DNA from 4 places in the Streptomyces sp. NPDC048001 genome. Region 1 is predicted to be linked to each of the others. Evidence: riboswitches for the same ligand, from Rfam matches in the RefSeq annotation. Region 1 holds a riboswitch; each other region holds the start of a gene.

The links. A riboswitch is a leader RNA that binds a small molecule or an ion and turns the genes downstream of it on or off. The one in region 1 is predicted to bind cyclic di-AMP.
Positions count from the first base shown of each region.
Region 2: linked by a shared signal. The riboswitch ahead of ACGF15_RS14960 (C40 family peptidase) and the one ahead of ACGF15_RS00040 (transglycosylase SLT domain-containing protein) in region 1 are both predicted to bind cyclic di-AMP.
Region 3: linked by a shared signal. The riboswitch ahead of ACGF15_RS28170 (transglycosylase family protein) and the one ahead of ACGF15_RS00040 (transglycosylase SLT domain-containing protein) in region 1 are both predicted to bind cyclic di-AMP.
Region 4: linked by a shared signal. The riboswitch ahead of ACGF15_RS10920 (M23 family metallopeptidase) and the one ahead of ACGF15_RS00040 (transglycosylase SLT domain-containing protein) in region 1 are both predicted to bind cyclic di-AMP.

Region 1 is NZ_JBIDBN010000001.1:3,867-11,331, forward strand. Features, by position in the region: gene serB (phosphoserine phosphatase SerB) at 1-816, opposite strand, end outside; gene ACGF15_RS00035 (FHA domain-containing protein) at 1,179-3,698, shown strand; gene ACGF15_RS00040 (transglycosylase SLT domain-containing protein) at 3,829-4,611, opposite strand; cyclic di-AMP (ydaO/yuaA leader) riboswitch at 4,616-4,781, opposite strand; gene ACGF15_RS00045 (helix-turn-helix domain-containing protein) at 5,134-5,835, opposite strand; gene ACGF15_RS00050 (CBS domain-containing protein) at 6,038-6,649, shown strand; gene ACGF15_RS00055 (glycoside hydrolase family 65 protein) at 6,718-7,465, opposite strand, start outside.
Region 2 is NZ_JBIDBN010000007.1:205,830-213,294, reverse strand. Features, by position in the region: gene ACGF15_RS14970 (ATP-dependent Clp protease proteolytic subunit) at 41-667, shown strand; gene ACGF15_RS14965 (hypothetical protein) at 664-978, shown strand; cyclic di-AMP (ydaO/yuaA leader) riboswitch at 1,325-1,479, shown strand; gene ACGF15_RS14960 (C40 family peptidase) at 1,483-1,995, shown strand; partial or broken gene ACGF15_RS14955 (ATP-binding protein) at 2,178-2,630, opposite strand; gene ACGF15_RS14950 (8-amino-7-oxononanoate synthase) at 2,875-4,047, opposite strand; gene bioB (biotin synthase BioB) at 4,192-5,394, shown strand; gene ACGF15_RS14940 (adenosylmethionine--8-amino-7-oxononanoate transaminase) at 5,387-6,676, shown strand; gene bioD (dethiobiotin synthase) at 6,911-7,465, shown strand, end outside.
Region 3 is NZ_JBIDBN010000020.1:54,762-62,226, reverse strand. Features, by position in the region: gene ACGF15_RS28185 (nucleoside triphosphate pyrophosphohydrolase) at 1-272, shown strand, start outside; gene ACGF15_RS28180 (cytochrome P450) at 269-1,696, shown strand; gene ACGF15_RS28175 (transglycosylase family protein) at 1,837-2,853, shown strand; cyclic di-AMP (ydaO/yuaA leader) riboswitch at 3,133-3,311, shown strand; gene ACGF15_RS28170 (transglycosylase family protein) at 3,315-3,965, shown strand; gene eno (phosphopyruvate hydratase) at 4,280-5,575, shown strand; gene ACGF15_RS28160 (septum formation initiator family protein) at 5,719-6,192, shown strand; gene ACGF15_RS28155 (DUF501 domain-containing protein) at 6,325-6,873, shown strand; gene ACGF15_RS28150 (exopolyphosphatase) at 6,870-7,465, shown strand, end outside.
Region 4 is NZ_JBIDBN010000005.1:90,164-97,628, reverse strand. Features, by position in the region: gene ACGF15_RS10925 (GntR family transcriptional regulator) at 115-792, opposite strand; gene ACGF15_RS10920 (M23 family metallopeptidase) at 1,159-1,944, opposite strand; cyclic di-AMP (ydaO/yuaA leader) riboswitch at 1,957-2,144, opposite strand; gene ACGF15_RS10915 (pitrilysin family protein) at 2,365-3,732, opposite strand; gene ACGF15_RS10910 (pitrilysin family protein) at 3,750-5,129, opposite strand; gene ACGF15_RS10905 (DNA topoisomerase IV subunit A) at 5,311-7,465, shown strand, end outside.

The DNA.
Region 1 (7,465 bases):
GAGCCGCTTCAGGGTGCGGATCAGGGTCCGCGCCCCGGGCGTCAGCCGGACCTCGGCGCGCACCTTGTCGACCACCGAGGCGTCCAGGCCCTCCAGCAGCGCCACCCGGGCGTGCAGCGACTGCTCGAAGTCCAGCTCACCGCGCATCGCCGCGGCGGTCACCGCGGCCACCTCGTCCTCGCAGCCCGCATGGGCGGCGAACAGCTCGATGACCTCGTCCTGGATCAGCGTCGAGTCCACGTCCATCACGACCAGGCGCTGGGCGCGCCGGTGCAGCCCGGCGGAGACCACGGCCACGTCCACGCCGATGCGCTGGGCCAGCGGGGCCAGCTCCGTGCGCAGCGGCTCCGTCTCCACCCCGGAGACGGCGAACTCGACCGCGGTCACGGGGTACTTCGCCAGGCGGAAGATGCGGTCGATGTTGGCGCCCATGCCGCTGATCCTGGCCGCTATGGCGGCCGTCGACTCGGCCGTCAGCGGGTGGCCCAGCACGGTGACGTGCGAACGCCCGCTGCCGCGCGGCCGGTTGTCGCCCGTACCGGAGATGATCTCGGCCTGGAGCCCCAGGGAGTCCGCCCAGCTGTGCACGGTGGCCCGCAGGTCGCCCTCGCCGGACCCGCCCGCCGACGGCGAGGTGACCAGCGCGCACAGCACGAGCCGACCGCGGGAGACGACCTGCTCGATGTCGACCACGTCGACGGCGTAGGCGGCGAGGGTGTCGAAGAGCCCGGCGGTGATGCCGGGGCGGTCCTTCCCGAAGATCTTCACGAGAAGGGTGGGGACGTCGGTACCCGGAGGGGTCTGCGCTGCAGTCATGGTGCTCCCACCGTATCCGGCGCGGGCCCGGGACAGCCCCTCCGTCCCGTCTGGCGGACAGCCGCGCGCCGCAGGCCCCCGCCCCGCGCGGACCGCCCCGGTCCGCGCCGTGCGCCCCCCGCGCCGTGCGTTCCCCGGCCTGCGCCGCACCGCCCCCGCCGTGTCGAGGAGCGGCCCGCGCCGCACCGCCGCGCCTCCCGTCGCCGTGCGGTGACGAAGGTCCCAACTGGGTACCGAAGGCGGTCTTCCCGCGGCCTGGCTTTCGGATTCCGGACCGGGCCTGAAATAGTTCCCCACGATGTTCGCCATCCCTAGACTCCCGGCGACGGGGGGCGCTCGGGGGACAACTAGTGGGGCATGGAGTGCCGGAACTCGTACTGGAATTGAACGGAAGGACCTGGACCCTCGATCCGTCCAGGACGTACACGCTCGGCCGCGACCCGCAGGGTGACCTGGTGGTCGACGACGCCCGGGTCTCGTGGCGGCACGCCACGCTCAGCTGGAACGGCCGAAGTTGGGCCGTCGAGGACCACGGCAGCACCAACGGCACCTACCTGGGCGGCCGGCGGATCCACCAGACGGAACTCGGGCCCGGCGCCGCCGTCCACCTCGGCAACGCGACGGACGGCCCGCTGCTGGCCTTCTCCGCCCCGGCGCCGGGCGGATACGGCGCCCAGCCCGCCGCCGCGCCCCACGCCGCCGCACAGGCCGGTGCGCCCGGGGCCTGGTCCGGGCCCGCCGCCGCACCCGCGCCCGCCGGCGAGGGGGCGCAGGCTCCCCCGCACGCGGCGGGGACGCCGGGGGCACCGCAGGTCCCGCACCAGCAGGGCGCCGGGCGGCAGGACCCCGCCCCGGCCTACGGCGACCGCAGCCCGACCACCTTCCACCAGCTGGCACTCGGCCGCGTCATGCGCATCGGACGTGCCCTGGAGAACGAGCTGGTCGTCTCCGACCTCCAGGTCTCGCGCCACCACGCCGAGTTCGTCGCGACCCCCGACGGCCGCTTCGAGATCCGCGACCTGGGCTCCCACAACGGCACGTACGTCAACGGCCAGCCCATCGCCAAGTCCTCCACGGTCCTGATCGGCCCGAGCGACATCGTCGGCGTCGGCCACTCCGCCTTCCGGCTGGTCGGCGACCGGCTGGAGGAGTTCGTCGACACCGGCGAGGTCTCCTTCTCCGCCCGCCACCTCACGGTCACCGTCGACGGGGGCAAGCAGATCCTGCGCGACGTGTCCTTCGGCGTGCCGGAGAAGTCGCTCATCGGCGTGATCGGCCCCTCCGGTTCCGGGAAGTCCACCCTGCTCAAGGCGCTGACCGGCTACCGGCCCGCCGACCAGGGCGACGTCCTCTACGACAACCGCAGCCTCTACAAGCAGTTCGCCGAGCTGCGCCAGCGCATCGGTCTGGTCCCGCAGGACGACATCCTGCACAAGGAGCTCACCGTCCGTAAGGCCCTGAAGTACGCGGCCAAGCTCCGCTTCCCGGCCGACACCACGGAGGCCGAGCGCGAGGCGCGCATCGGCGAGGTGCTGCGCGAACTGAAGCTGGACATCCACAAGGACAAGAAGGTCACCGCGCTCTCCGGCGGGCAGCGCAAGCGCGTCTCGGTGGCCCTGGAGCTGCTGACCAAGCCCTCGCTGATCTTCCTGGACGAGCCGACCTCCGGCCTCGACCCGGGCATGGACCGCGATGTGATGCAGCTGCTGCGGGGTCTCGCCGACGACGGCCGCACCGTGCTGGTGGTGACCCACTCCGTGGCCGAACTCGCGCTCTGCGACAAGCTGCTGGTGATGGCGCCCGGCGGTGCGGTGGCGTACTTCGGCCCGCCCGAGGAGGCGCTGAACTTCTTCGGCTACACCACGTGGGCGGACGTGTTCTCGGCCTTCGAGAACTACCGGGACTACGACTGGGCCGGCCGCTGGAAGGGCTCCCAGCACTACCAGATGTACGCCGCCGACATCGACGCCGTCGCCCCGCAGGCGGTGCAGATGCCGCCGCAGCAGCTGAAGCCGCCGAAGCCGCAGAGCTGGGGCTCCCAGCTGTTCACCCTGATCCGGCGGTATGTCTCGGTGATCGCCTCGGACAAGGGCTTCATGGCCCTGATGCTGGTGCTCCCGGCCGTCCTCGGCGCCGTGAGCCTGGTGATCAACCCGGACAACGGCCTGCTGGTCAACGTCAACGAGCAGACCGGGCGGATCATCCCCAACGGCACGGCCACCACGGTGCTGCTGATCCTGGTGGTGGGCGCCTGCTTCGCGGGCGCCGCCAACTCGGTCCGCGAGCTGATCAAGGAACGGGTGATCTACGAGCGGGAGCGGGCCACCGGCCTGTCCCGCTCGGCGTACCTGATGTCCAAGGTGATCGTCCTCGGGATGATCACCGCTGTCCAGGGTGCGCTGGTCGGCGCGATCGGCTTCGCCACCCGCGAGCTGCCCGAGGAGGGGCTGGTCCTCGGGGGCGCGGTGCTGCTGGAGCTGTCCCTGCCGATCATGGCCCTCGGCTTCACCTCGATGATGTTCGGCCTGATCATCTCGGCACTGGTGAAGACGGCCGAGAAGACCATGCCGCTGCTGGTGATGTTCGCCATCGTCCAGGTCGTCTTCACCGGCTGCCTGTTCGTCCTGCACGGGACGGTCGGCGTCAACGAGTTCTCGTACCTGATGCCCTCGCGCTGGGCGGTGGCGGCCGCGGGCACCACCCTGGACTTCAACCGGATCAACCCCAACACCGACGACCCGGCCAGTACGGACCCGCTGTGGGACCACGAGGCCGGGGCCTGGATGCTCGACATGGGCGTGCTGCTGGCCCTCGGGGCCTTCTGCGCCTTCCTGGTGGCCCGCTTCCTGCGGCGCCACGAGCCGGAGGTCATGCGCAGGTGACGCGACCGCGGGCCGGGACCGGTCCGCGGACGGCGCCGGAGGGCGCACCCCGTTCGGGGTGCGCCCTCCGGGCGTCTGCGGTGTCCGCGCCGGGCCGCTGCGGGGGCCGGGCGGTCGGGGCGGGTGCGGCTCAGTAGGCGCTGTCGACGTTGTCGATCGAGCCGTAGCGGTCGGCCGCGTAGTTGCAGGCGGCGACGATGTTGGCGACCGGGTCGTACTGGTCGTGCTTGGTGCCCGCGACGTGGTAGGCGTCGAAGGTCGGCTTGATGACCTGGAGCAGGCCCTTGGAGGGGACGCCGTTGTGGGCGTTGATGTCCCAGTTGTTGATCGCGAGGGGGTTGCCGGAGGACTCGCGCATGATGTTGCGGTGGATGCCCTCGTAGCTGCCGGGGATCCCGTGCTTCTTCATGATGGACAGCGCCTCGCGGATCCAGCCGTCCAGGTTGTCCGGGTAGGTGACGGCGGCGGTCTGCGCGGCCGGGGCGGACTTGCCCGCGGTGCCGGTGGCGGCGGGGGCGCGCTCGGCGGAGCGGTCGGCACGGTCGGCCTCGGCGCGCCCGCCGCCGATGGTCAGCTCCAGACCGGGGTGGATCAGCGAGGGGTTGTCGCCGACGGCCTCGCGGTTGTCCTGGTAGAGCTTCTGCCAGCCGCCGTCCACCGAGTGCTCCACCGCGATGGCGGACAGCGAGTCGCCGGCGACCACGGAGTACGTCACGGGGGCGCTCTGCTGCGCGACGGCGGGAGCGGCCACGGCGGCGGCCGGGGCGGCGGGAGCGTGGGCGGGCTGTGCGGCGCTGGCGGTCGTCGCCCCGAGGAGCGGGAGGGCGAGGGCTGCGCCGCCCGTTCCGACGGCGACGAGGCCGAGGGCGATGCGGCGGGAGCGGGGACGGCGGTGCTTACCCTGTGCAGGCATGGTGAGTTCCTCTCCGTCGCCTGCGAGGTGAGCTGTCGGGTTCGGGCTGGAGATGCCCGGCCGTGCGAGCGCACGGCTTCACCCCGAGCCGTCCCGGCGTCCTTGGCGGACGCCGGTCCGGCGACTTACCTGGTTCCCCCGCTCCTGCCGAGTTCGGGTGATCTGGTCGGAATACCGGACAGCGGCAGGATTCGGCGTCCCGTCCGGAATGCCGTGACCGTAGGCGAGGCACCGGCGGCACAACAAGCCCGCAATTCACACACGCAATGCGCGGGGCGCCGAAAGCACCGGGAGAGGGCGCCCGAGATCGACTTCCGTTCCGTCAGTTCCCTTTGCAGGAAACGGAGAAGGGCAGGGGAGATCCACTGCGCGGGGCAGGCCGGGTGACCGATGTCACCAGCGATGGAGCAAAGGCCGCCAATGAATTCATTGGCGGCCAAATCGGACATTCAGTCGCGCCGGTGAGGCGGCGGTGGCACGGCTCCCCTCGCGGCATATATGGATGCATGTCCGAAATGAGGCTTACGACTGCCCGGGGGCGCCGCGCACCAGGATCCGCCGCCCGGTGATCCGCGTCGGGGCGACCGCGATCCACAGCTCCCGCCCGCCCCCGGCCCAGGGCGCGGAGTAGGCCTCGCGATCCAGCCTCCGCCCCTCCTCCTCGTCGGTGACCCGGCGCGCCGCGCCGACGACCAGCACGCTCCAGCCCTGGCTGAAGGCCTCGTCGATGTGGTCCACCTCGAAGGCGGCCTCACGCCCCGCCGAACGGCCCAGCAGCGACTCGTGACCGGTACGGAAGGCGACCTCGCCCTCGGTGACCAGGTAGTTCACCGGGAGGATCGCCGGCCCCTCCGTCGTGGCGACCGCGACCCGGCCCACACCGTGCGCGCCGAGCAGGTCCCAGCACTCCTCGGCATCCAGCTCCACCAGCTCCGGGTGGTACCCCGCACGGCCCGCACCGGCCGGGAGGTCCGCGTCACCACCGGTCAGCGCCGTGACGGTGGTCTCCAGGGCGTCCGCCAGCCGCAGCAGGAAGCCCATCCCGGGCGCGGCCGGGCTCTCCTCCAGGTACTGCAGGTACCCGGGCGCGGAGCCCGCCCGCAGGGCGACCTCCTCCCGCGAGAGCCCGAGCTCCCGGCGGCGGGCGGCCGCCCGGCGGCCGATGTCGCTGCCTGCGCGGTCCCGGCCCGCGCCGCCTGAGTCCGCTTGCGGTTGTCCGGGCATGGTCGCCACCTTCTCCTGTCGGCGGTCCGGTCACGGCACGTGCCCCGCCCCGCGCCCACGGTAGCCAGCGCCCGCCCGGCCCGCACGGCGGGCCCGGCATTCACCACCCTCCCGGCCGACCGGGGACAGACTCGGAAATACTGTCCCCAAGAGGACCCGGACGGACTGGAGGCGCCGCGATGACCCCCTGGACTGGTGCACGATGAGACACCGCTCGGTAGCCGACCTGATGACCCCGCAGGCGGTGGTCGCCCAGCGCGGCACGGCCTTCAAGGAGATCGCCCGGCTGCTCGACGAGTACGGCATCACCGCCGTGCCCGTCGTCGACGACGAGGGGCGGCCCGTGGGGGTCGTCTCCGAGGCCGACCTGCTGCGCCGCCATACCGGGGGCACCAGCGCCGACACCGCCGAAGGCCTGATGAGCAGCCCCGCCGTGGTCGCCCGTCCCGGCTGGAGCGCCGTGCAGGCGGCCCGCGTCATGGAGGACCACCGCATCAAGCGGCTCCCCGTGGTCGCGGAGGACGGACGGCTCGCCGGCGTCGTGAGCCGCAGCGACCTGCTCCGGCTCTTCCTGCGGCGCGACCGCGCCATCCAGGAGGAGATCGTCGAGGACGTGCTCGCCGGCACGCTCGGTGTCTCCCCCGCCGCGGTGGGCGTGGAGGTGGCCGACGGCCGGGTGACGCTCAGCGGCACCCTGGAGCGCCGCTCGCTGGCGCGGATCGTGGTGCGGCTGTGCGAGAGCATCGACGGCGTGGTCGACGTCGTCGACCGGCTGGACTACGCGAGCGACGACGTGCCCGCCCCGGAGGCCTGAGACGCCGCCTCCCGCGCCGCCCCGGCCCGCGCGGGAGGGGCGGGCGCGCTCCTGGGCGGCGGGCGGCGTCAGGCGGACGGGATCGGCAGGGTGCGCACGGTTCCCGGGTCGACGGTCACCACGGCGCCGCCCAGGCGCACCTCCACGGGCGGGCCCTGCGAGGAGGCGGGCACACCGACGCTCAGTTCACCCGGCCGCACCCGCACCCGCACCCCGAAGTGGCCGCGGTAGCGGAACGAGAACCCGTACTGGGCGAGCTGCGGCAGCGGGACCGGGTCGAACCACAGGGCGCCCGCGCGGGTCTCCATGCCGCTCAGACCCCGCTGCACGAGGTCGAGCGTGCCGGCCATGGCGCCGAGGTGCACGCCCTCCTCGGTGGTGCCGCCCTGGAGGTCGGCGATGTCGCCCTCCAGGGCCTCGCGGCAGTACGCCCACGCCTCGCCGCGGCGCACCCGGGCCAGGATCCAGCCGTGCACCAGTCCGCTGAGGGTGGAGCCGTGGGTGGTGCGGTGGAGGTAGTAGTCCACGGTGCGGTGCCAGACGTCCTCGTCCATGGCGTAGCCCAGGCGGCGCAGCAGACCCCCGAGCTCGTCGGGGGAGAACAGGTATCCGAGCATCAGCACGTCGGCCTGCTTGGAGGCCTTGTAGCGGTTGACCGTGTCGTGCTCGGCCTCCAGCACGCGGTCGAGGCGGCGGATGTCCCCGTGGCGGGCACGCAGACCCTCCCAGTCGAGTTCGGCCAGGTCGCCGTAGCCGTGGAACTGGCTCGGCACCCCGTCGTGGAAGGGCACGTACAGCCTGCGGGACACCTCCTCC
Region 2 (7,465 bases), on a different contig from region 1:
ATTTTCAAGGACAGCACTCCGGAACCGGAAGAGGTACGCCGTGCACCGTCCCGCCTCCCGCCATGCCCTGCCCGAGTTCACCGACCGCTCCCCGCTCGGCACCCGCACCCTGGACCCGTACGCGAAGCTGTTCGGCGAGCGGATCGTCGTCCTCGGAGCGCCGCTCGACGACACCGCCGCCAACGACGCCGTCGCCCGGCTGCTCCTCCTGGAGCACGCCTCACCCGGGCAGGACATCCAGCTCCACATCAACTCCCCCGGCGGCCCCTTCGCGGCGATGACCGCCGTATACGACACGCTGGCGGCCATCACCTGCGACGTCGCCACCACCTGCATCGGCAGGGCCGACTCCACCGCGGCGCTGCTGCTCGCCTCCGGCACACCGGGCAAGCGCTCGGCACTGCCCGGTTCACGCATCCTGCTCCGGCAGCCCGCGGTGGACGAGCCGCTCCACGGGAGCCCCTCCGACCTCGCGGTCCACGCCGAGGAACTGCTGCGCCGACGCGCGCTGACCGTGGCCCTGACGTCCCGTCACACCGGTCGGGACGAGGCCGCGGTGGCCGGGGACCTCGAACGGGACCTGGTGCTCGACGCCCGGGCGGCGAAGGCGTACGGAGTGGTGGACCACGTCCTCGGGGGCCGCCGCGGCACGGGGTGGACCGCGTGATCCCCGAACCGCCGCGACTGCCCGCGCCGACCCGGGCCGAGGGGGCCTACCTCGACAGCTACCTCCAGGCCGCCGACCGACTCGGCCGCGCCAACCCGGCCCGCGCGGAGCGCACCTACGAGGCGCTCCGGTCCGCCCAGGCGCTGGTGGGAAGCGCGATCGCGCTGCGCGATGCCCTCACCCGGATGCACCGCAACGGGGAGAGCGACGTGCACAGCGCGACCCTGGCCCGGGCGCTGCGCGCCCTCGACGGCGAACGGCGGACGAACCGCCTGACCCTGCCGCCCCTTTCGGGGCCGGAGGGGATCTGACGGAAGGTCCGCCCCTGTCAACCGCCGACGGGGTAACGGTGTTCGTCCCTCGTTCGGTGGAGCGGGGACGACGACTCCGTGCTCCGGAGCAGTTGCGGGCGAGGACCACCGATTTGGCTGAACCGGTCGGTTTCGATGCTGGTACGACGATGGTTCCGGCGGGAGCCGGGGGCGCCCCAACACCCCTGCCCACCCGAACAGATCAGTCGTGATCGGCTTCACAAAAGCCGTTTCAACTCGGAAATCGGACATCCGTGAGTCACGATCCCTGGGACGACAAGCCCCCGTCACCTCGACGGGGCGGTCCGGGCGGACGCTGAGTCCTGCCGCCGTGCCGGGCGTCGGGTCGACGGAAGTGCATCGGCAGGAGTGGAGGACCCGGCAGTACGGGGCGACCGGTGGTTCCGGTCCGCTCCTCGGGGTGAAGCCGCTGCGGCGGCCGGGCGTCTTCGCGGTCCGAACCCGACAGGTCACCCTTCACAGGCGGCAGACGAAGGGTTGCGCATGACCGCGCAGACGCAGGTTCCGTTCCCCTCCTCCTCCGTGCCCGCCGCCCCCCGCGGCGCCCGCCTCCCCCGCACGGGCGTCGTCTCGGCACTGACGGCCGCCGTGGTGGGCGGCTCCCTCCTGGTGCCGGGCGCGGCACCGGAGGCCGCCGCGTCGAGCAGCCACGCGGGCACGGCGCTCCGGGTGGCCGCCTCCAAGAAGGGCGCGCCCTACCGCTACGGGGCGGCCGGGCCCTACCGGTTCGACTGCTCGGGGCTGACGCTCTACTCGTACCGGAAGGCGGGCAAGGCGCTGCCGCGCACGGCCCAGCAGCAGTACAACCGCACCAGCCGCATCTCCGCGGGCAACCGCCGCCGCGGGGACCTGGTGTTCTTCCACTCCGGCGGTTCCGTCTACCACGTGGGCATCTACGCCGGGAGCGGCCGCATCTGGCACTCCCCCAAGACCGGCGACGTGGTGCGGCTGGCCAAGATCTGGACGAAGCGGGTGTCCTACGGCCGGGTGCGGTGACCCGGCGGCGGGACGGCCTGGGCGGCCGGGACCGGCCGCTCGGGGGAGGCGCTCCCGGCCGCCCGGGGAAGGCGCTCCCGGGCCGCCGGGCCGCCGAGCCCGGCCTCGGCTGCCGCCGGGGGCCGGGGCCCCGGCTCGCCCCGGCCGTGCCGGGGCGGGAGGGCGGGCTCCGTCAGCGGCTCCGGTTCCGGCAGGGGCAGGACGACCCACACCGTCTTGCCGCCGTCCTCCGTCGGGCTGACGAACATCCGTCCGCCGTGGTGGGCCGTGAGCGAGCGGATGATCCCCATGCCGCGCCCGTTGTCCTGCCGCACCGCCGCGGGAAGCCGGCGGGGCCAGCGCGGGTGGCTGTCCGTGACGCCCACCAGCAGCCGTCCCGCCGCCGTGCCCGGCCCGCCGTCCCCGGTTCCCGCCTCCTCCAGGAACAGGTCGACGCGGAACGTCGGGGACTGCCCGAAGGTGTGCTGAACGGCGTTGGTGGCGAGCTCGGAGACGATCAGGCGGACCGAGTCCCGCAGTTCGCCGTCCCCGGGCAGCCGCCAGGCGCCCAGCACGTCGGCGGCGTACCGCCGGGCCGTGGAGACCGACACCGGATCGCTCGGCAGGGTGACGGAGGCTTCTTGACGGTCTGCCATGGCGTTGCGGTCCCTTCCACCGGGGCGCGGTCCGGACGGCCGCGCGGGGCGGCCCGCCCCGGAATGCCCAACGCCGACAGGGTGCCATCCGGCACCGGGCGGGGGAGGCGTTCCGCCCGGATCAGGGGACAACTGTCGCCCGAAGCGGTGATGCCCGAGGCGTGCACCTGTTCGGCACGGGCGGCCGGGCCCGCCGGGCGAGGGCAGCCCGCGCGCCGCCCTCCCCGGGCGGGCCGCGGCGGGCTCATCCCGGCGGCGCGGTCGCCAGGACGGTTCCGGCCGCGGCGGCCACCTGGCGGTCCGTGAGATCGGCCCGGGCGGTGAGCCGGAGGCGGGAGACGCCGTCGGGCACCGACGGCGGTCTGAAGCAGCCCACCAGCAGCCCGGCGTCCCGGCAGTCGGCTGCCCACCGCACCGCGGCCTCCGGCGACGGTGCCCGCACCGAGACCACGGCGGCGTCCGGGCGGGCGGCCGTCAGACCGGCCTCGGTGAAGCGCCGGTGCAGCTCGGTGGCGACCGCGCGGGCCCGGGCGGGCAGGTGCGGCTCGCGCCGCAGGACCCCGAGGCTCGCGAGGGCGCCCGCGGCGGCGGCCGGGGCGAGGCCGGTGTCGAAGATGAAGGGGCGGGCGGTGTTGACCAGGTGCTCCACGACACGCGCCGGACCGAGGACGGCACCGCCCTGGCTGCCGAGCGACTTCGAGAGGGTGACGGTCGCCACGGTGCCCGGCGCCCCCGCGAGGCCCGCCGCGTACGGGGCGCCCCGGCCTCCGTCGCCGAGCACGCCGAGCCCGTGCGCGTCGTCGACCAGCAGCGCGGCGCCCGCCTCCCGGCAGGCGCCGGCGATCCCCGCCAGGGGTGCGGCGTCCCCGTCGACGGAGAACACCGAGTCCGTGACCACCAGCGCCCGCCGCCCGGGGTGCGCCTGGAGGGTCTTGTGCACCGCGTCCGGGTCGGCGTGCGGCACCACGGCCGTCTCCGCCCGGGCGAGCCGGCAGCCGTCGACGATCGAGGCGTGGTTGGCGGCGTCCGAGACGACCAGCGCACCGCGCCCGGCCAGGGCCGTGACGGCGGCGAGGTTGGCCGCGTACCCGGAGGACAGCACCAGCGCGGCCTCGAAGCCGCAGAAGGCGGCCAGCTCGCGCTCCAGCTCGGCGTGGAGCCGGGTGCTCCCGGTGACCAGGCGGGACCCGGTGGCGCCTGCGCCCCAGCGCAGTGCGGCGTCGGCCGCGGCCCGGGCGACCTCCGGGCGGCGGGTCAGCCCCAGGTAGTCGTTGCCCGCCAGGTCCAGCAGCTCCGAGGCGGCCTCGCGGGGGCGCAGGGTGCGGACGAGCCCGGCGCGCGCCCGGTGGCGCGCCTCCTCGTCGATCCAGTCGAAGGGGTCGATCCGGTCGACGGGATCGCGGGGGGCCTGCGCCATGGGGTCCGGTCCTTTTGTAGGCAGCGCACAGACCCTAGCGGGGCGGCAGCGCGCGCGGGATGTGGTCATACACACACCTGATTCCACCGCCGTTGTGCACATCCTCCTTGGCCCGGGCCCGTGCGGTGCGTCAGGATCAGCGCCATGGACCTGCTGAACACGCTGGTGGAAAAGGGCATGCGGCGCGAGCTGCCGACCCGTGAAGAAGCGCTCGCCGTCCTGGCGACCTCCGACGACGACCTGCTCGAGGTGGTGGCCGCGGCCGGCCGGGTCCGCCGCCAGTGGTTCGGACGGCGGGTGAAGCTCAACTACCTCGTCAACCTCAAGTCCGGGCTGTGCCCCGAGGACTGCTCCTACTGCTCGCAGCGCCTCGGCTCCAAGGCCGAGATCCTCAAGTACACCTGGCTGAAGCCGGAGGAGGCGACCGAGGCGGCGGCCGCGGGCGTCGCGGGCGGCGCGAAGCGCGTCTGCCTGGTGGCGAGCGGGCGGGGCCCGACCGACCGGGACGTGGACCGGGTGTCCAGGACCATCGAGGCGATCAAGGACCAGAACGGCGAGGTCGAGGTGTGCGCCTGCCTCGGCCTGCTCTCCGACGGCCAGGCCGAGCGGCTGCGGGCCGCCGGGGCCGACGCCTACAACCACAACCTGAACACGTCCGAGGAGACGTACGGGGAGATCACCACCACCCACACCTACGCCGACCGGGTGGACACGGTGAACAAGGCGCACGCCGCCGGGCTGTCCGCGTGCTCCGGCCTGATCGCCGGCATGGGCGAGAGCGACGAGGACCTGGTGGACGTGGTCTTCGCCCTGCGCGAGCTGGACCCCGACTCCGTGCCGGTGAACTTCCTGATCCCCTTCGAGGGCACGCCGCTCGCCAAGGAGTGGAACCTGACCCCGCAGCGCGCGCTGCGGATCCTGGCCATGGTCCGCTTCGTCTGCCCGGACGTGGAGGTCCGCCTGGCGGGCGGGCGCGAGGTCCATCTGCGCAGTCTCCAGCCGCTCGCCCTGCACCTGGCGAACTCGATCTTCCTCGGCGACTACCTCACCAGCGAGGGCCAGGCGGGCAAGGCGGACCTGGAGATGATCGCCGACGCCGGCTTCGAGGTCGAGGGCGCCGGCACGACGACCCTGCCGGAGCACCGGGCGGCCGGGGGCTGCGGCTCCGCGGGCGCGGCGGGCTCCGTGTGCGGCGAGGGCTCGGGCGGCTGCTCCGGCGGCGCCGGGGAGACCGCGTCCGCGACCGGGTCCGCCCCCGCCCCCGAGGCGGCTCCGGCCGGAGCCCGTACCGACCTGGTCGCGGTGCGGCGGCGCGGCGCGGGCACGGACCTGGCGCCCAATGCCTGAGTTCACCACCGGTGAGCTGCTGGACCTGGACCGGGCCCATGTGTGGCACCCGTACGGCCCGATGCCGGGCCGTACCGAGCCGCTGCTCGTGGAGTCGGCCTCCGGCGTCCGGCTCCGGCTGGCCCGGGAGGTCCACGGGCGGCGGGAGCTGATCGACGGCATGTCCTCGTGGTGGTCGGCCGTGCACGGCTACAACCACCCGGTGCTCAACGAGGCGGCCACCGCCCAGCTGGGACGGATGAGCCATGTGATGTTCGGCGGGCTCACCCACGAGCCGGCCGTGCGGCTCGCCGCGCGGCTGGTGGAGGTCACACCGGAGCCGCTGCGGCACGTCTTCCTGTGCGACTCCGGCTCGGTCTCCGTCGAGGTGGCCGCCAAGATGTGCCTGCAGTACTGGCGCTCCCTCGGCCGCCCGGCCAAGCAGCGGCTGCTCACCTGGCGCGGGGGCTACCACGGCGACACCTGGCAGCCGATGTCGGTGTGCGACCCCGAGGGCGGGATGCACGAACTGTGGCAGGGGGTCCTGCCCCGGCAGGTGTTCGCGGGGCCCCCGCCCGCGGAGTACGACGAGACCTACGCCGAGGAGCTGCGCGCGCTGGTCGCGGCGCACGCGCACGAGACGGCCGCGGTCGTGGTCGAGCCCGTGGTGCAGGGTGCGGGCGGGATGCGCTTCCACTCCCCGGCCTACCTGGCGGTGCTGCGCGAGGCCTGCGACGAGCACGAGGTGCTCCTGGTCTTCGACGAGATCGCCACCGGGTTCGGCCGGACCGGCGAACTCTTCGCCGCGGACCACGCCGGGGTGTCGCCGGATGTGATGTGCCTGGGCAAGGCGCTGACGGGCGGCTATCTGACGATGGCGGCGACACTGTGCACGACCCGGGTGGCGGAGGGGATCTCGCGGGGCGAGGTGCCGGTGCTCGCCCACGGCCCGACGTTCATGGGCAACCCGCTCGCCGCCGCGGTGGCCGGTGCCTCGCTGGACCTGCTCCTCGGGCAGGACTGGCGGGCGGAGGTGAAGCGGCTGGAGGCCGGGCTGCGCACCGGGCTGGCCGAGGCCGCCGCGCTCCCGCGGGTGCGCGAGGTCCGCGTGCTCGGCGGGATCGGGGTGGTGCAGCTGGACCACGAGGCCGACATCGCGGCGGCGACGGCCGCCGCCGTCCGGGAGGGGGTCTGGCTGCGGCCGTTCCGCGACCTGGTGTACGTGATGCCCCCGTATGTGACGGGGGACGAGGACCTGGCGCAGGTCTGCCGCGCGGTGTGCGCGGCAGCGGCGGCGGGCTGAGGCGCACCGGCCGGGCGGCCGGTGCCGGGCCGGGCGGGCCGCGCCCGTAGCGGGAGAGCGGCGCCCGGTACGGCACCCCGCGGGGCGCCGTGCCGGCCTCCTGGGCCCCGCCCGGCCGGTCCGGGAAGGCGGCGGGGCGGGGCACCGCCGCGACCGGGGCCGGCCGCGGCCGACGGGGGCAGTGGCGACCGCCGCGAGGCGCGGCGGTCGGTGGACGAGAACGGGAAGACCAGCATGTCAGTGATCGTCGTGACGGGTACGGGTACCGGGATCGGCAAGACGGTGGTGACCGCGGCGCTCGCCGCCGCGGCGCTGGCGGGCGGCCGTTCGGTGGCCGTGCTCAAGCCCGCGCAGACCGGGGTCGCCCCGGGTGAGGACGGCGACGCCGCGGTGGCGGCCCGGCTGGCCGGAGCCGTGACCTCGCGCGAACTGGCCCGGTATCCGGAGCCGCTGGCCCCGGCCACGGCGGCGCGGCGGGCGGGGGCCGCGCCGGTCACGCCGGCCCGGGTGGCGCAGGCGGCCGCCGAGCTGGCCGCCTGCCACGATCTGGTGCTGGTGGAGGGCGCGGGCGGTCTGCTGGTGCACCTGGACGACTCCGGGGCCACGCTCGCCGACGCTGCCGCGCTGCTCGGGGCACCGGTCCTGGCCGTCGCCCCGGCGGGGCTGGGGACGCTGAACGCGACCGCGCTGACGGCGGAGGCGCTGCGCACACGGGGCGTCCCCCTGCTCGGCTGCGTGATCGGCAGCTGGCCCCAGGCGCCCGACCTGGCCGCGCGCTGCAACCTGGCG
Region 3 (7,465 bases), on a different contig from region 1:
CCGTGGAGAAGCAGCGCACCTCGGTCACCGAGGGGGTGCCGCTGGGCCAGCCCGGTCTGGCGCTCGCCGCCAAGCTGGCCTCCCGGGCGCGTACGGCGGGCCTCGCCGTGGAGCCGCCGTCCGGTGAGGGGGTCGGCTGGGAGCTGCTGCGCCTGGCGGTCCGCGCGGAGGCGGACGGCACCGACCCCGAGGCGGCGCTGCGGGCGGCGGCCCGCGCCTACCGGGACGCGATCCGTGCGGCGGAGGGCGGCCCGGGTAGCGTCGAGGGGTGAACGCCCCGAGCACGCCGAGCACCCCGCACACCCCGGACGAACGGCCGGAGCCGCCCGGCCCGCAGCGGTCCCCGGCGGCGGACGCGCCGGGTCCCGGTTCCCCCGCACCCGACGGTCCGGGCGCGGGGCGGGAGCAGCCCGGGGCCGCGCCGGGCGGATGCCCCCGCACGGGTGCCGGCGGGCCCGTCCCCCCGCTCTTCAGCCGGCAGTTCGCCACCGACCCCTATCCGGCCTACGCGTGGCTGCGCGAGCACGCGCCGGTGCACCGCACGGTCCTGCCCTCGGGCGTGGAGGCCTGGCTGGTGACCCGCTACGCCGACGCCCGCCAGGCCCTCGCCGACCAGCGGCTGTCGAAGAACCCGGCGCACCACGACGAACCGGCGCACGCCAGGGGCAGGACCGGCATCCCGGGGGAGCGCAAGGCGGAGCTGATGACGCATCTGCTCAACATCGACCCGCCCGACCACACCCGGCTGCGCAGGCTGGTCTCCAAGGCGTTCACGCCGCGCCGGGTCGCCGCCTTCGAGCCGCGGGTGCAGGAGCTGACCGACCGGCTCATCGACGGTTTCGCGGCGAGGGGCGAGGCGGACCTGATCCACGAGTTCGCGTTCCCGCTCCCCATCTACGCCATCTGCGACATGCTCGGCGTCCCGCGCGAGGACCAGGACGACTTCCGGGACTGGGCGGGGATGATGATCCGCCACGGCGGCGGTCCCCGCGGGGGCGTGGCGCGCTCGGTGAAGAAGATGCGGGGCTATCTCGCCGAGCTGATCCACCGCAAGCGCGCGGAACTCGGCGAGGGCGGGGGCGACGACCTCCTCTCCGGGCTCATCGCCGCCTCGGACCACGGCGAGCACCTGACCGAGAACGAGGCCGCGGCGATGGCGTTCATCCTGCTGTTCGCCGGGTTCGAGACCACCGTGAACCTCATCGGCAACGGGGTCCACGCGCTCCTGCGCCACCCGGAGCAGCGGGCGCTGCTCCAGGCCTCGCTGGCGGCCGGGGAGAGCGGGCTGCTGGAGACCGGGGTGGAGGAACTCCTGCGCTACGACGGGCCGGTGGAGCTGGCCACCTGGCGGTTCGCCACCGAGCCCCTCAGCCTCGGCGGGCAGTCCGTCGGGGTGGGCGACCCGGTACTGGTGGTGCTCGCGGCGGCGGACCGGGACCCCGCCCGCTTCGACGCCCCCGACACCCTGGACCTGACCCGCCGCGACAACCAGCATCTGGGCTACGGGCACGGCATCCACTACTGCCTCGGCGCCCCGCTGGCGCGGCTGGAGGGGCAGACGGCCCTCGCTACCCTGCTGACCCGGTTGCCCGATCTGCGAGATGCGGGCGATCCAGGCGATTTGCGGTGGCGTGGGGGGCTCATCATGCGTGGATTGCGCACTCTGCCGGTCGAGTTCACCCCGGAGAGTAGTTGACGCTCCGTCAGGGTTGTGACTTTTACGTAATCTGCAGTGCATCGACTTGTGACTTACGTTCGAATACGGCTACGTTCACGTCGACCTCGGCGGCTGACAACCGCCGCACGGTCCCCTGTAGTCACGCGAAAGGCAACCGCATGCTCTCCGGGAACGGACGCCACCGCCGCCCCCGCCAGGCACCGGCCATCGTCGTCGCGGCGGGGGTGACGGGATCGGCCATCGCCATCCCGCTGCTCGGCGCCGGATCCGCCTCCGCCGCCGACGCCGCGACCTGGGATCGCGTCGCCGAATGCGAGTCGGGCGGCAACTGGTCGATCGACACCGGCAACGGCTTCTACGGAGGGCTCCAGCTGTCCCAGGAGGCGTGGGAGTCCTTCGGCGGCACGGCGTACGCACCGACCGCGGACCTGGCGAGCCGTTCCCAGCAGATCACCGTCGCGGAGCGGGTGCTGGACGCCCGGGGGGCCGGCACCTGGCAGGCGTGCTCCGTCGTGGCGGGGCTGACCGACGACGGCCCCGACAGCGCCCTCGACCCCGGCCTGGAGCCGGAGGCGGCCGTTCCCGCCGCCGAGGCCCCCGGGACCGGTTCCCCGAAGAGCGGGCCGGTGGCGGAGGGGCCGGGCCCCATGCCGGGCGAGCGCGCGGCGGAGCAGGCCGCCGCCTCCCCCTCTCCCTCCCCGTCCGTGACCTCCGACGGGGTGGCGGCCCCGTCCGCCGCTCCCGTGGAGCCCTCCTCGGAGCCGTCCGCGGAGCCCTCCGCACCGGCGGAGCCCGCCGCGGGCGCCCCCGGGGCCGAGGGTTCCGCGGAGGAGCACGAGGGGGCCGTCGGCTCCGCGGGCCGCGGCAAGCACCGCGGGGCCCCCGCGGAAGAGGCGGGCCAGGCCCGGCCGGACGAGGCGCGCGAGGGCGACGGCCACCCCTCGCGCGGTGACGGGTCGGTGCGCGAGGGCGCGGCCGGGGCCGCGCCCGAGGGCTCCTACACCGTGCAGGAGGGCGACAGCCTCTGGGGCATCGCCGAGCAGGGCGAGGTCCCCGGCGGCTGGTCGGCGCTCTACGAGGCCAACGAGGCCGTCGTCGGCGAGGACCCGGACCTGATCCTCCCCGGTCAGACTCTCGATCTGGGCGCGGAGCCCGCGGAATCCCCCGCTCCGTAAGCCCCTTCCACCCGGCGATAGGTCCGGAGTTGTCCGTTCTGCGCAAGTGAGACAAGGGTCTCTTCGCCGCAACTGGCCGGTTTCACCAGTCGATTTCGGTCACCTCTACCTCTACCTGCGGAAACGGTTCATTCGGCCCTGGCGGTTCGTCCGGTTTCTCCCCGATGTTCGTATTCGAACATCGGGGAGAGGTGTGTTTACCGTCGGAACCGCTCGCCACCGGTGGGCACCGCTGACCGTCACGCCGAATCCTGCCGTCGGTCGGGGGGAACAGTCGACGCTCGAAAAGCGCCGAAGGCAGGAGCGGGGGACCCAAGGTACGTTGCCGGTCCCGGCGGCCCGGAAGGGCTGCCCGGGGACGGCTCGGGGTGAAGCCGCGCGCATCCGTGCAGCGCGGCCGGGCATTCCTTCCGGCCCGAACCCGACAGCTCACCTCGCAGGCGTCGGTGAGGAGTCCATCCATGCTGCGTTCCGGCACCGCCAAGCACCGCCGTCCGTCCCGTGTCTCGCGCGTCGCCGCCCTCGTCGGCGTCGCCGGAGCGGCCGTCGCCGCCCCGCTGCTCACCGCCGGCCCGGCCTCCGCCGCGACCGCCGCCGAGTGGGACGCCGTGGCCCGGTGCGAGTCCGGCGGCAACTGGTCCATCAATACCGGCAACGGCTACTACGGCGGCCTCCAGTTCTCGGCCTCCACCTGGGCCGCCTACGGCGGCACCGCCTACGCCGCCACCGCCGACAAGGCGTCCAAGGCCCAGCAGATCGCCATCGCCGAGAAGGTCCTCGCGGGCCAGGGCAAGGGCGCCTGGCCGAGCTGCGGCGTCAACCTCTCCAGCACCCCCTACGGCGGCGCCGCGGCCGAGCAGCCGCAGCAGCGCGCCGAGGTCCCGACCACCCGCTCCGAGCGGGCCGAGGCCCCGAAGCAGTCCGCCCCCGCGACGCCGAAGGCCGTCAAGAAGGGCGACGGCGAGTACACGGTCAAGGCCGGCGACACCCTGAGCGCCATCGCCGAGGCCGAGAAGGTCGAGGGCGGCTGGAAGAAGCTCTTCGAGCTGAACAAGGACGTGCTGCAGAGCGCCGACGTGATCTACCCGGGCCAGCAGCTCCACCTGCGCTGACCCTCCGCCTCCGCCGCGGGCGGCCTCTCCCTCCGCCCCGGCGGCCACGGGCCGGCCCCGGCCCGGCGCACCTTCCCCCGAACGCGCCGGGCCGGGGTCCTTGCGCTCCGGGCTCCGTTCCCCCGTCCGTGCCGGAGCCCCCACGGAGTTACCGGCGGGTAGATGGCCGCTGTATGTCCGGTTCGACGGGTTGTGATGTCCTTTTTCGTCCCACGGGGCGGGCATCGGCCGGGCTTTCACCCCGGGGCGGTTAGGCTCTTGGCGCAAGGCCAAGCAGACCTCTGCACCTATCTCGCGTCACATCCCAGAAGGAGATGCTCGTGCCGTCCATCGACGTCGTCGTAGCCCGGGAAATCCTGGACTCCCGAGGCAATCCCACGGTCGAGGTCGAGGTCGGCCTCGACGACGGCAGCACCGGCCGTGCTGCCGTCCCCTCCGGCGCCTCCACCGGTGCGTTCGAGGCCCTCGAACTCCGCGACGGTGACCAGAACCGCTACCAGGGCAAGGGCGTCGAGAAGGCCGTCCTCGCCGTCATCGAGCAGATCGGCCCGGAGCTCGTCGGCTACGACGCCACCGAGCAGCGCCTGATCGACCAGGCGATGTTCGACCTGGACGCCACCCCGGACAAGTCCTCGCTCGGCGCCAACGCCATCCTCGGCGTCTCCCTGGCCGTCGCCCACGCGGCCTCCGAGGCATCCGACCTGCCGCTCTTCCGCTACCTCGGCGGCCCGAACGCGCACCTGCTGCCCGTGCCGATGATGAACATCCTCAACGGCGGCTCGCACGCGGACTCCAACGTGGACATCCAGGAGTTCATGATCGCCCCGATCGGCGCGGAGTCCTTCTCCGAGGCGCTGCGCTGGGGCACCGAGGTCTACCACACCCTCAAGAAGGTGCTGAAGACCAAGGGCCTGTCCACCGGCCTCGGCGACGAGGGCGGCTTCGCGCCCAACCTGGACTCCAACCGCGCCGCCCTCGACCTCATCATCGAGGCGATCAAGGAGGCCGGCTACGTCCCGGGCAAGGACATCGCGCTCGCCCTCGACGTCGCCGCGTCCGAGTTCTACAAGGACGGCGTCTACGAGTTCGAGGGCAAGTCGCGCTCGGCGGCCGAGATGACCGAGTACTACGAGGAGCTCGTCGCGGCCTACCCGCTCGTCTCCATCGAGGACCCGCTCTTCGAGGACGACTGGGCCGGCTGGAAGGTCATCACCGACAAGCTCGGCACCAAGGTCCAGCTCGTGGGCGACGACCTGTTCGTCACCAACCCCGAGCGCCTCGCCCGCGGCATCGAGGAGGGCATCGCCAACGCCCTGCTGGTCAAGGTGAACCAGATCGGTTCGCTCACCGAGACCCTGGACGCCGTCGAGCTCGCCCAGCGCAACGGCTTCAAGTGCATGATGTCCCACCGCTCCGGCGAGACCGAGGACGTCACCATCGCCGACCTGGCCGTCGCCACCAACTGCGGCCAGATCAAGACCGGTGCCCCGGCCCGCTCCGAGCGCGTCGCCAAGTACAACCAGCTGCTGCGCATCGAGGAGATCCTCGACGACGCCGCGGTGTACGCCGGCCGCTCCGCCTTCCCCCGGTTCCGCTCCGCGGACCAGTAGGCGCCAGCGCCCCCGGGACCGCCGACGTCCGCCTCGCGGACCGGCGGCCCCGGCGGGCGCCCGTGCACCACGCCTCCGTACGTCCCCGTCCCCGGTCCCGTACCGTGTCCGGGGACGTCCGCGTGTGAAGGGGAGGCGAGACCATGGCGCGCAGGCCGGAGCCCGACCGGTTCTCCACCGCGACCAGGCTGCGGCTGCTCGGGGAGCAGACCGCCGCGCGCGTCTACCGGTCCCAGAACCGCCGCCAGGACCGCCGCTCCCGGCTGACCGGCCGGGCCGCGTTCCTCGCCCTCGTCGTCTGCTCCCTGGTCGTCGCGCTCGCCTACCCGATGCGCCAGTACGTCTCGCAGCGTGCGGAGATCGCCGAGCAGGAGCGGCTGATGGACGAGGCACGCGCCCAGGTCGAGCGGCTGCGCGACGAGAAGGCCCGGCTCCGCGACGACGCCTACGTACGGCGGCTGGCCCGGGAGCACCTGCACTACGTGCTCCCCGGCGAGACCGGCTACACGGTCATCGACCCGGAGGCGGCCGAGGAGCGCCGGGAGGACCCGGGCGCCGGCGACCGGCCCTGGTACTCCAACGTGTGGAACGGGGTCGACGACGCCGACCGCGAGTAGAGGACGCCGAGCGCGCCCGGCCGGGCCGCCGGCGCATCCGGCCCCGGGCCGCACCCGGACCCCGCGCCGCCACCGGCGCACGGCACGACACCAGCGAACGAACCCATCAGCGGACAGAGCAGCAAGGCAGGCATGGACACCCCTCCTCCCACCACCGAGCACACCGAGCCGACCGAGGCGGACGTGATCGCGTTCGAGCAGCAGCTCGGCCGCCCGCCGCGCGGACTGCGCGCGATCGCCCACCGCTGCCCCTGCGGGCGCCCGGACGTCGTCGAGACCGCGCCGCGCCTGCCGGACGGGACTCCCTTCCCCACGCTCTACTACCTGACCTGCCCGCGTGCCGCCTCCGCGATCGGGACCCTGGAGGCCGAGGGCGTGATGAAGGAGATGCAGGCGCGCCTCGCCACCGATCCCGAGCTGGCCGCCGCCTACCGCGCGGCCCACGAGGACTACATCGCCCGCCGCGACGCCGTCGAGGTCCTCCAGGGCTTCCCGAGTGCCGGGGGCATGCCCGACCGGGTGAAGTGCCTCCATGTGCTCGTCGGCCATGCGCTTGCGGCCGGGCCGGGCGTCAACCCGCTCGGCGACGAGGCGCTGGCCATGCTCCCCGAGTGGTGGCGCAAGGGGCCCTGCGTCTCCGGCTGCGCCGGGAACGGCGAGTCCGGGGAGGACGCCCGATGACCCGCGTCGCCGCCGTCGACTGCGGCACCAACTCCATCCGGCTCCTGGTCGCCGACGTCGACGCCGCCACGGGGCGGCTCGTCGAACTCGACCGCCGGATGACGATCGTGCGCCTCGGGCAGGACGTCGACCGCACCGGCCGCCTCGCGCCCGAGGCCCTGGAGCGCACCTTCGCCGCCTGCCGCGAGTACGCCGCCGTGATCGGGGACCTCGGCGCCGAGGCGGTGCGCTTCGTCGCCACCTCCGCCTCCCGCGACGCGGAGAACCGGGACGACTTCGTCCGCGGTGTGCGCGACATCCTCGGCGTCGAGCCCGAGGTGGTCACCGGGGACCGCGAGGCGGAGCTCTCCTTCACCGGGGCCACCCGGTCGCTGGCGGGCCGCGAGGACCTGGACACCCCCTACCTGGTGGTGGACATCGGCGGCGGCTCGACGGAGTTCGTGGTCGGCGGCGGGGGTGCCGAGGACGGCGGCCCGGGCCTCGCCGCACGGTCCGTGGACATCGGCTGCGTGCGGCTGACCGAGCGGCACGCCCCCGGCAGCCCCGCCACGCAGGAGCAGATCGCCGCGATCCGCGCCGACGTCGAGGCCGC
Region 4 (7,465 bases), on a different contig from region 1:
GGGCCGTGAATTCATGCGAAGCAACGCACCCGGCGCGACGGAAATACACGCAATTCCGGGAGGGCATCGCAAGGACGCCCCTCCCCCGTCACCCCTTTGTATACGGACCTCGTGTTACGTGCGGACGCGTTCGGTGTTTACGGAATGTTGCGAGGTCCTCACGGGCTCCACGCGGCGGAGCCGGTGGGCCGCTGCGGACCGCTCCGCGTGCAGGGCCGTCAGGGCGCGGGCGCGCTCCACGTCGCCCCGGGCGACCGCGTCCACGATGGCGCCGTGCTCCACCCACTCCTCGACGGGTGCCGCCGCGGGCTCGACCGCGTACATCCACGCCACCTTGTGGCGCAGCTGGGTCAGCAGGGCGATCAGCCCGGGGCTCGCGCTGGCCTGGGCGAGCGTCTCGTGGAACCAGGTGCCGAGGGACCTGAGATCCTCGCCCTGACCGCGCCGGGCGCGGTCCTGCCCCAGCCGGACCAGGCCCCTCAGGACCCTCAGATGCGCCTCGCTGCGCCGCTGGGCCGCACGGGCCGCGCCGAGGGGCTCCAGCAGGGTGCGGACCTCCAGCAGGTCGGCGGCCTCCTGCTCGGTGGGCTCGCAGACATGCGCCCCGGCGTGCCGCCGGGTCACCACGAACCCCTCCGACTCAAGGGTCCGCAGGGCCTCGCGGACAGGGACGCGGGAGACGCCGTAGCGGCGGGCGAGCTGCTCCTCGGTCAGGCGGCTGCCGCGCCGGAAGACGCCGGAGACGATGTCGTCGCGAATAGCCGTGCATACAGAGTGCGCGGGAATGCGCATGACCGAACCTCCGCCGTATCCGCACGAAACCAGCGCCGGCTGACGCGTGTCCCGTGACTCTATTCCAGTCGGCGGGGTTTTCCGAAGGGCGACCGGAATCCACACATAATCTTCTGGCCTTTTGGCCGGAATCGGTGGAACAGTCGGCCGCGACGGCGGAGGCCCTCCCCGCGAGGGACGGGAGGACCCCCGCCGAGGGGACACCGGACGGGTGAAGGCAGGGGCACGGGTGAGGGCCGGGACACGGATCCGGCCCAGACCGCCGCGGGCCGGAGGGGCCGTCCGCGGTGCGGACCGCCCGGCGCACGGGGACGGGACGGCGGCCCGGTGCGGGCGGCCCACCCGGACGGGGCGGGCCGCAGGGGGTCAGACGCCGACGCCGTGGGAGCGGAGGTAGGCGACGGGGTCGATGTCGGAGCCGTACTCCGCCGTCGTCCGCGCCTCGAAGTGCAGGTGCGGGCCGGTGGAGTTGCCGGTGGAGCCGGAGAGGCCGATCTGCTGGCCCGGCGCGACCCGCTGGCCCACCCCGACGCCGACGGAGGACAGGTGCCCGTACTGGGTGAAGGTGCCGTCGTCCATCCGGATCACCACGTTGTTGCCGTACGCGCCGCCCCAGCCGGCCTCGACGACGGTGCCGGCGCCGACGGCGACCACGGAGCTGCCCATCGGGGCCCGGAAGTCGACACCGGAGTGGCTGCCCGAGGACCACAGGGCGCCGCCGGCCTGGTAGCCGGTGGTCACATGGGAGCCCGCCACCGGGAGGCGGTAGGCGTTCAGGCGCTTGCGCTCGGCCTCACGGGCGGCGCGCTCCTCGGCCTCGCGCAGCTCCCTGGCGCGCTCCTCGGCCCGGCGCTCGGCCTCGGCCCGGGCCTTGGCGGCGGCGCGCCGCTTCGCCGCGGCCTCCTCGGCGGCCTCGCGCTGCGCGGCGGCCTGGTCGGCTATCTCGTCGGCGAGCGAGGTCTCCACGGAGATGACCTGCGTCAGACCGGTGTCCTCGGGGGTGGCCGCCAGGGGCTCGGCCGCGAGGGCCGGGGAGGCGAGACCGCCCACGACGCCGGTGGTGGCGAGCGTGGCGGCACCGGCGAGGCTCGCGGTCCTGCGCGTCAGGCGGCTCGGGGCACGATGCTTCCCGGTGGCACGGGTGAACGCCATGGAGAGGCGGATCCTTTCCTTCCGTCTCGCCTACCGGGTTAGCTGACGGGTTCGGAGCAGGAAGGTCTCCTACGGGCGCCTCCGCGGACGAAGGCCCCCGATTCACCCCAGGGAGAACGCTCCGCCGCCCTCCACGGGCGGGGAGTTGGGTCCCCGGCTCCCCGGGCTCACACCCTGCGGGGACTCGGCGATGACTGTCCGGTGCCGCCGGTGCGGCAGGTACGGGGCGGACAGCCGGACCGACGCTAGGCAGTCGGAGGGCCCATCACCAAACGGACAAGGGCTTTTGTCATACACGCCACATGACATAACGCCACTTACGCCAAAGAGCCAGATCAATCGCTCATTCAGGACATAGGGGACGGGCCCTCGGATCCGGGCAGACGCCCGAGGACCCGTCCCCCCGTACGCGGGCGGCGGTCAGCCCGCGACCACCGTCACCTCTCCGATCCCCAGGGCCTCCACCGGCTCCCGGATCGCGGAGGCGTCGCCGACGAGCACGGTGACCAGGCGGTCGACCGGGAAGGCGCCGACCGCGGCCGCGGTCGCCTCCACGGTCCCCGTCCCCGCGAGCCGCGCGTACAGCCTCGCCTGGTAGTCGTCGGGCAGGAACTGCTCCACCTGGTCCGCAAGGGTGGCCGCCACGGAGGCGGCCGTCTCGTACTTCAGCGGCGCGACACCGACAAGGTTCTGCACGGCCACGTCCCGCTCGGCGTCCGTCAGCCCCTCGGAGGCGAGCGTCCGCAGCACCTTCCACAGGTCGTCCAGGGCCGGGCCCGTGTTGGGCGTGTCCACGGACCCGCTGATCGCCAGCAGCGCGGCCCCGGAGCCGTCCGGCGCGGAGCGCAGCACCTGCCCGAAGGCGCGCACCCCGTAGGTGTAGCCCTTCTCCTCGCGTAGGACCCGGTCCAGGCGGGAGGTCAGGGTGCCGCCGAGGCAGTAGGTGCCGAGCACCTGCGCCGCCCAGACGCTGTCATGGCGGTCGGGGCCGACGCGCCCGATCAGCAGTTGGGTCTGCACGGCCCCGGGCCGGTCCACGATCACCACACGGCCGGTGTCGTCGGCGGTGGCCGCGGGGACGGGGCGCTGCGCCGCCTTGTCACCCGTCCAGGCGCCCAGGGTCCCGGCGAGCACGGCGTCCACGTCGAGACCCGTGAGGTCGCCGACGACCACGGCGGTGGCCGTGGCGGGCCGGACATGGGCCTCGTAGAAGGCCCGCACCGCGGCCGCGTCGATCCGGGAGACGGTCTGCTGGGTGCCCTGCCGGGGGCGGGAGATGCGCAGCGCCGCCGGGAACAGCTCGGCGGAGAGCTGCTTGGCCGCACGGCGGGCCGGGTTGGCCATCTCGTGGGGGATCTCGTCCAGGCGGTTGCGGACCAGGCGGTCGACCTCGCCGGAGTCGAAGGCCGGGGCACGCAGGGCGTCGGCCAGCAGCCCGAGCGCCTTGGGCAGCCGGGAGGCGGGCACCTCCAGGGAGACCCGCACACCGGGATGGTCGGCCATCGAGTCGAGCGTGGCCCCGCAGCGCTCCAGCTCGGCGGCGAACTCCTCGGCGCTGTGGCGGTCGGTGCCCTCGGAGAGCGCCCGGGCCATGATCGTGGCGACGCCGTCGAGACCCTCCGGCTCGGCGTCCAGCGGCGCGTCGAGCAGTACCTCGACCGCCACGACCTGCTGGCCGGGACGGTCGCAGCGCAGCACCGTCAGGCCGTTGTCCAGGGTGGCGCGCTCGGGGGCGGGGAACGCCCAGGGCCGGGGCTCCCCGGCGGTGGGCTGCGGGTGGAAGTCCATGGTCACGGCAGCGTCGCTCACTGGTCGGCCCCCTCGGTCGCAACGTTCTGTGCGGGCTCGTCGGTCTCTGCGGCGTTCTCCGCCGACTCGTCGGCGGCCAGCGGCTCGTAGACCAGCACCGCCCGGTTGTCCGGGCGCAGCCTGGCCTTGGCGACCGCCTGCACCTCCTCCGCGCTGACGTCCAGCACCCGCTGCACCGCGGTGAGGGCCAGCTGGGGGTCCCCGAAGAGCACGGCGTAGCGGCACAGCTCGTCGGCGCGGCCTGCCACGGTGCCCAGCCTGTCCAGCCACTCGCGTTCCAGCTGGGCCTGGGCGCGCTCCATCTCCTCCGGAGTCGGTCCCTCCGCGGCGAAGCGGGCGAGTTCCTCGTCGACGGCGGCCTCGATCCGCGGTACCTCGACACCGGCCGAGGTCTTCACGTCGAGCCAGCCGAGCGAGGGCGCGCCGGCCAGGCGGAGCAGGCCGAACCCGGCGGCCACGGCCGTCTGGTCGCGGCGGACCAGCCGGTTGTGCAGGCGGGACGACTCGCCGCCGCCGAGCACGGTGAGGGCGAGGTCGGCCGCGTCGCACGCGCGGGTGCCGTCGTGCGGAAGGCGGTAGGCGGCCATCAGCGCGCGCGCCGGGACCTCCTCGACGACCTCCTCGCGCAACTGCGCGCCGATGACGTCCGGCAGGGAGCCGTCGCGCGGCGGGTGCTTGCCGTCGTGACCGGGGATCGACCCGAAGTACTTCTCGACCCACGCCAGGGTCTGCTCGGGGTCGATGTCCCCGACGACCGACAGCACCGCGTTGTTCGGGGCGTAGTAGGTGCGGAAGAAGGCCCGGGCGTCCTCCAGGGTCGCCGCGTCCAGGTCCGCCATCGAGCCGATCGGGGTGTGGTGGTAGGGGTGGCCCTCGGGGTAGGCGAGGGCCGTCAGGCGCTCGAAGGCGGTGCCGTAGGGAACGTTGTCGTAGCGCTGTCGGCGCTCGTTCTTGACGACGTCGCGCTGGTTCTCCATGGACTCGTCGTCGAGTGCGGCGAGCAGCGAGCCCATGCGGTCGGCCTCCAGCCAGAGGGCGAGCTCCAGCTGGTGCGCGGGCATGGTCTCGAAGTAGTTGGTCCGCTCGAAGCTCGTGGTGCCGTTGAGGGAGCCGCCGGCCCCCTGGACGAGCTCGAAGTGGCCGTTGCCCTTCACCTGCCCCGAGCCCTGGAACATGAGGTGCTCGAAGAGGTGCGCCAGCCCGGTGCGCCCCTCGACCTCGTGGCGGGAGCCCACGTCGTACCAGAGGCACACCGCGGCGACCGGGGTCAGGTGGTCCTCGGAGAGCACCACGCGCAGGCCGTTGGCCAGCCGATGCTCGGTCGCTGTCAGGCCGCCGGAGCCGGCCTGGCCTGTGGCCGTGTGACCCATGGGCATGTACGTCCCTTCGATCGCGATGTGAAAGAGTCCTGCCACCCTATGCAAGCGCACCAGCGGGTGGCGAAGTTCCCGTCCGGCCTCCGCGTCCCTCTTCCGGGTCGTGAGGGCGTTGTCGGCGGGACGGTCCACAATGGTGCGCGTCGGATCCACACTGGTACGTGAAGGAGCAGCAGCCGCGATGGCCCGCCGCAGCACGAAGACCCCACCGCCGGAGGCGTTCGAGGAGAGGATCCTCGACATCGACGTCGTGGACGAAATGCAGGGCTCCTTCCTCGAGTACGCGTACTCGGTGATCTACTCACGGGCACTGCCGGACGCGCGGGACGGCATGAAGCCGGTGCACCGCCGCATCGTCTACCAGATGAACGAGATGGGCCTGCGCCCCGACCGCGGCTACGTGAAGTGCGCGCGGGTCGTCGGCGAGGTCATGGGCAAGCTGCACCCGCACGGCGACGCCTCGATCTACGACGCCCTGGTGCGCATGGCGCAGCCCTTCTCCATGCGCCTTCCCCTGGTCGACGGCCACGGCAACTTCGGCTCCCTCGGCAACGACGACCCGCCCGCCGCGATGCGCTACACCGAGTGCCGGATGGCCGACGCCACGGGGCTGATGACGGAGTCGATCGACGAGGACACGGTCGACTTCCAGTCCAACTACGACGGCCAGGAGCGGGAGCCCGTCGCCCTGCCCGCGGCGTACCCGAACCTGCTGGTGAACGGCGCCTCGGGCATCGCGGTCGGCATGGCGACGAACATGCCGCCCCACAACCTCTCCGAGGTCGTCGCCGCGGCGCGGCACCTGATCCGGCACCCGAACGCCGACCTCGAGACGCTGATGCGCCATGTGCCCGGCCCCGACCTGCCCACCGGCGGCCGGATCGTCGGCCTGAACGGCATCAGGGACGCCTACGAGACCGGCCGCGGGACCTTCAAGATCCGGGCCACGGTCTCCGTGGAGACGGTCACGGCACGCCGCAAGGGCCTGGTGGTGACCGAACTCCCCTTCACCGTCGGCCCGGAGAAGGTCGTCGCCAAGATCAAGGACCTGGTCGGCTCGAAGAAGCTCCAGGGGATCGCCGACGTCAAGGACCTCACCGACCGCGAGCACGGCCTGCGCCTGGTCATCGAGGTGAAGAACGGCTTCATCCCGGAGGCCGTGCTGGAGCAGCTCTACAAGCTGACGCCGATGGAGGAGTCCTTCGGCATCAACAACGTCGCCCTGGTCGACGGCCAGCCGCTCACGCTGGGGCTGAAGGAGCTGCTGGAGGTCTACCTGGACCACCGCTTCGACGTGGTGCGGCGGCGCAGCGAGTTCCGGCGCGGCAAGCGGCGGGACCGGCTGCACCTGGTGGAGGGCCTGCTGGTCGCGCTGGTCGACATCGACGAGGTCATCCGGCTGATCCGCTCCAGCGAGAACTCGGCGCAGGCCAAGGAGCGGCTGATCGAGCGCTTCTCGCTCAGCGAGGTCCAGACGCAGTACATCCTGGACACGCCGCTGCGCCGTCTGACGAAGTTCGACCGCATCGAGCTGGAGGCCGAGCGGGACCGGCTCACCTCCGAGATCGAGGAGCTGACCCGGATCCTGGACTCGGACGCCGAGCTGCGCAAGCTGGTCTCGTCCGAACTGGCCTCGGTGGCGAAGAAGTTCGGCACCCCGCGCCGCACGGTGCTGCTGGAGTCGGCGGGGGCCCCGGCCCCGGCGGCCTCGCTCCAGGTCGCGGACGACCCCTGCCGGGTGCTGCTGTCCTCCACCGGCCTGCTGGCCCGGACGGCCACCGCCGAGCCCCTGGCGGTCGGTGAGGGCCGGCGGTCCAAGCACGACGTGGTCGTCTCGGCCGTCCTCGCGACACAGCGCGGCGAGGTGGGCGCGGTGACCTCCACGGGGCGCCTGCTGCGTCTGCCGGTGATCGACCTGCCGCAGCTTCCGGACACGGCCGCCGGGCCGAACCTGGCGGGCGGCGCCCAGCTGGCGGAGTTCCTGTCGCTGGAGGCGGACGAGGACGTCGTCTGCCTCACCACGCTCGACGAGTCCTCCCCGGGGCTCGCCCTCGGCACCCTCCAGGGCGTGGTCAAGCGGGTGGTGCCGGACTATCCCTCGAACAAGGACGAGCTGGAGGTCATCGCCCTCCGCGACGGCGACCGGATCGTCGGCGGCACCGAGCTGCGCACGGGCGAGGAGGACCTGGTGTTCATCGCCTCCGACGCCCAGCTGCTGCGCTACCCGGCCTCCCAGGTGCGGCCGCAGGGCCGGGCCGCGGGCGGTATGGCGGGCATCAAGCTCGCCCAGGGCTCCTCCGTGGTGTCCTTCACCGCGGTCGACCCGGCCTCGGACG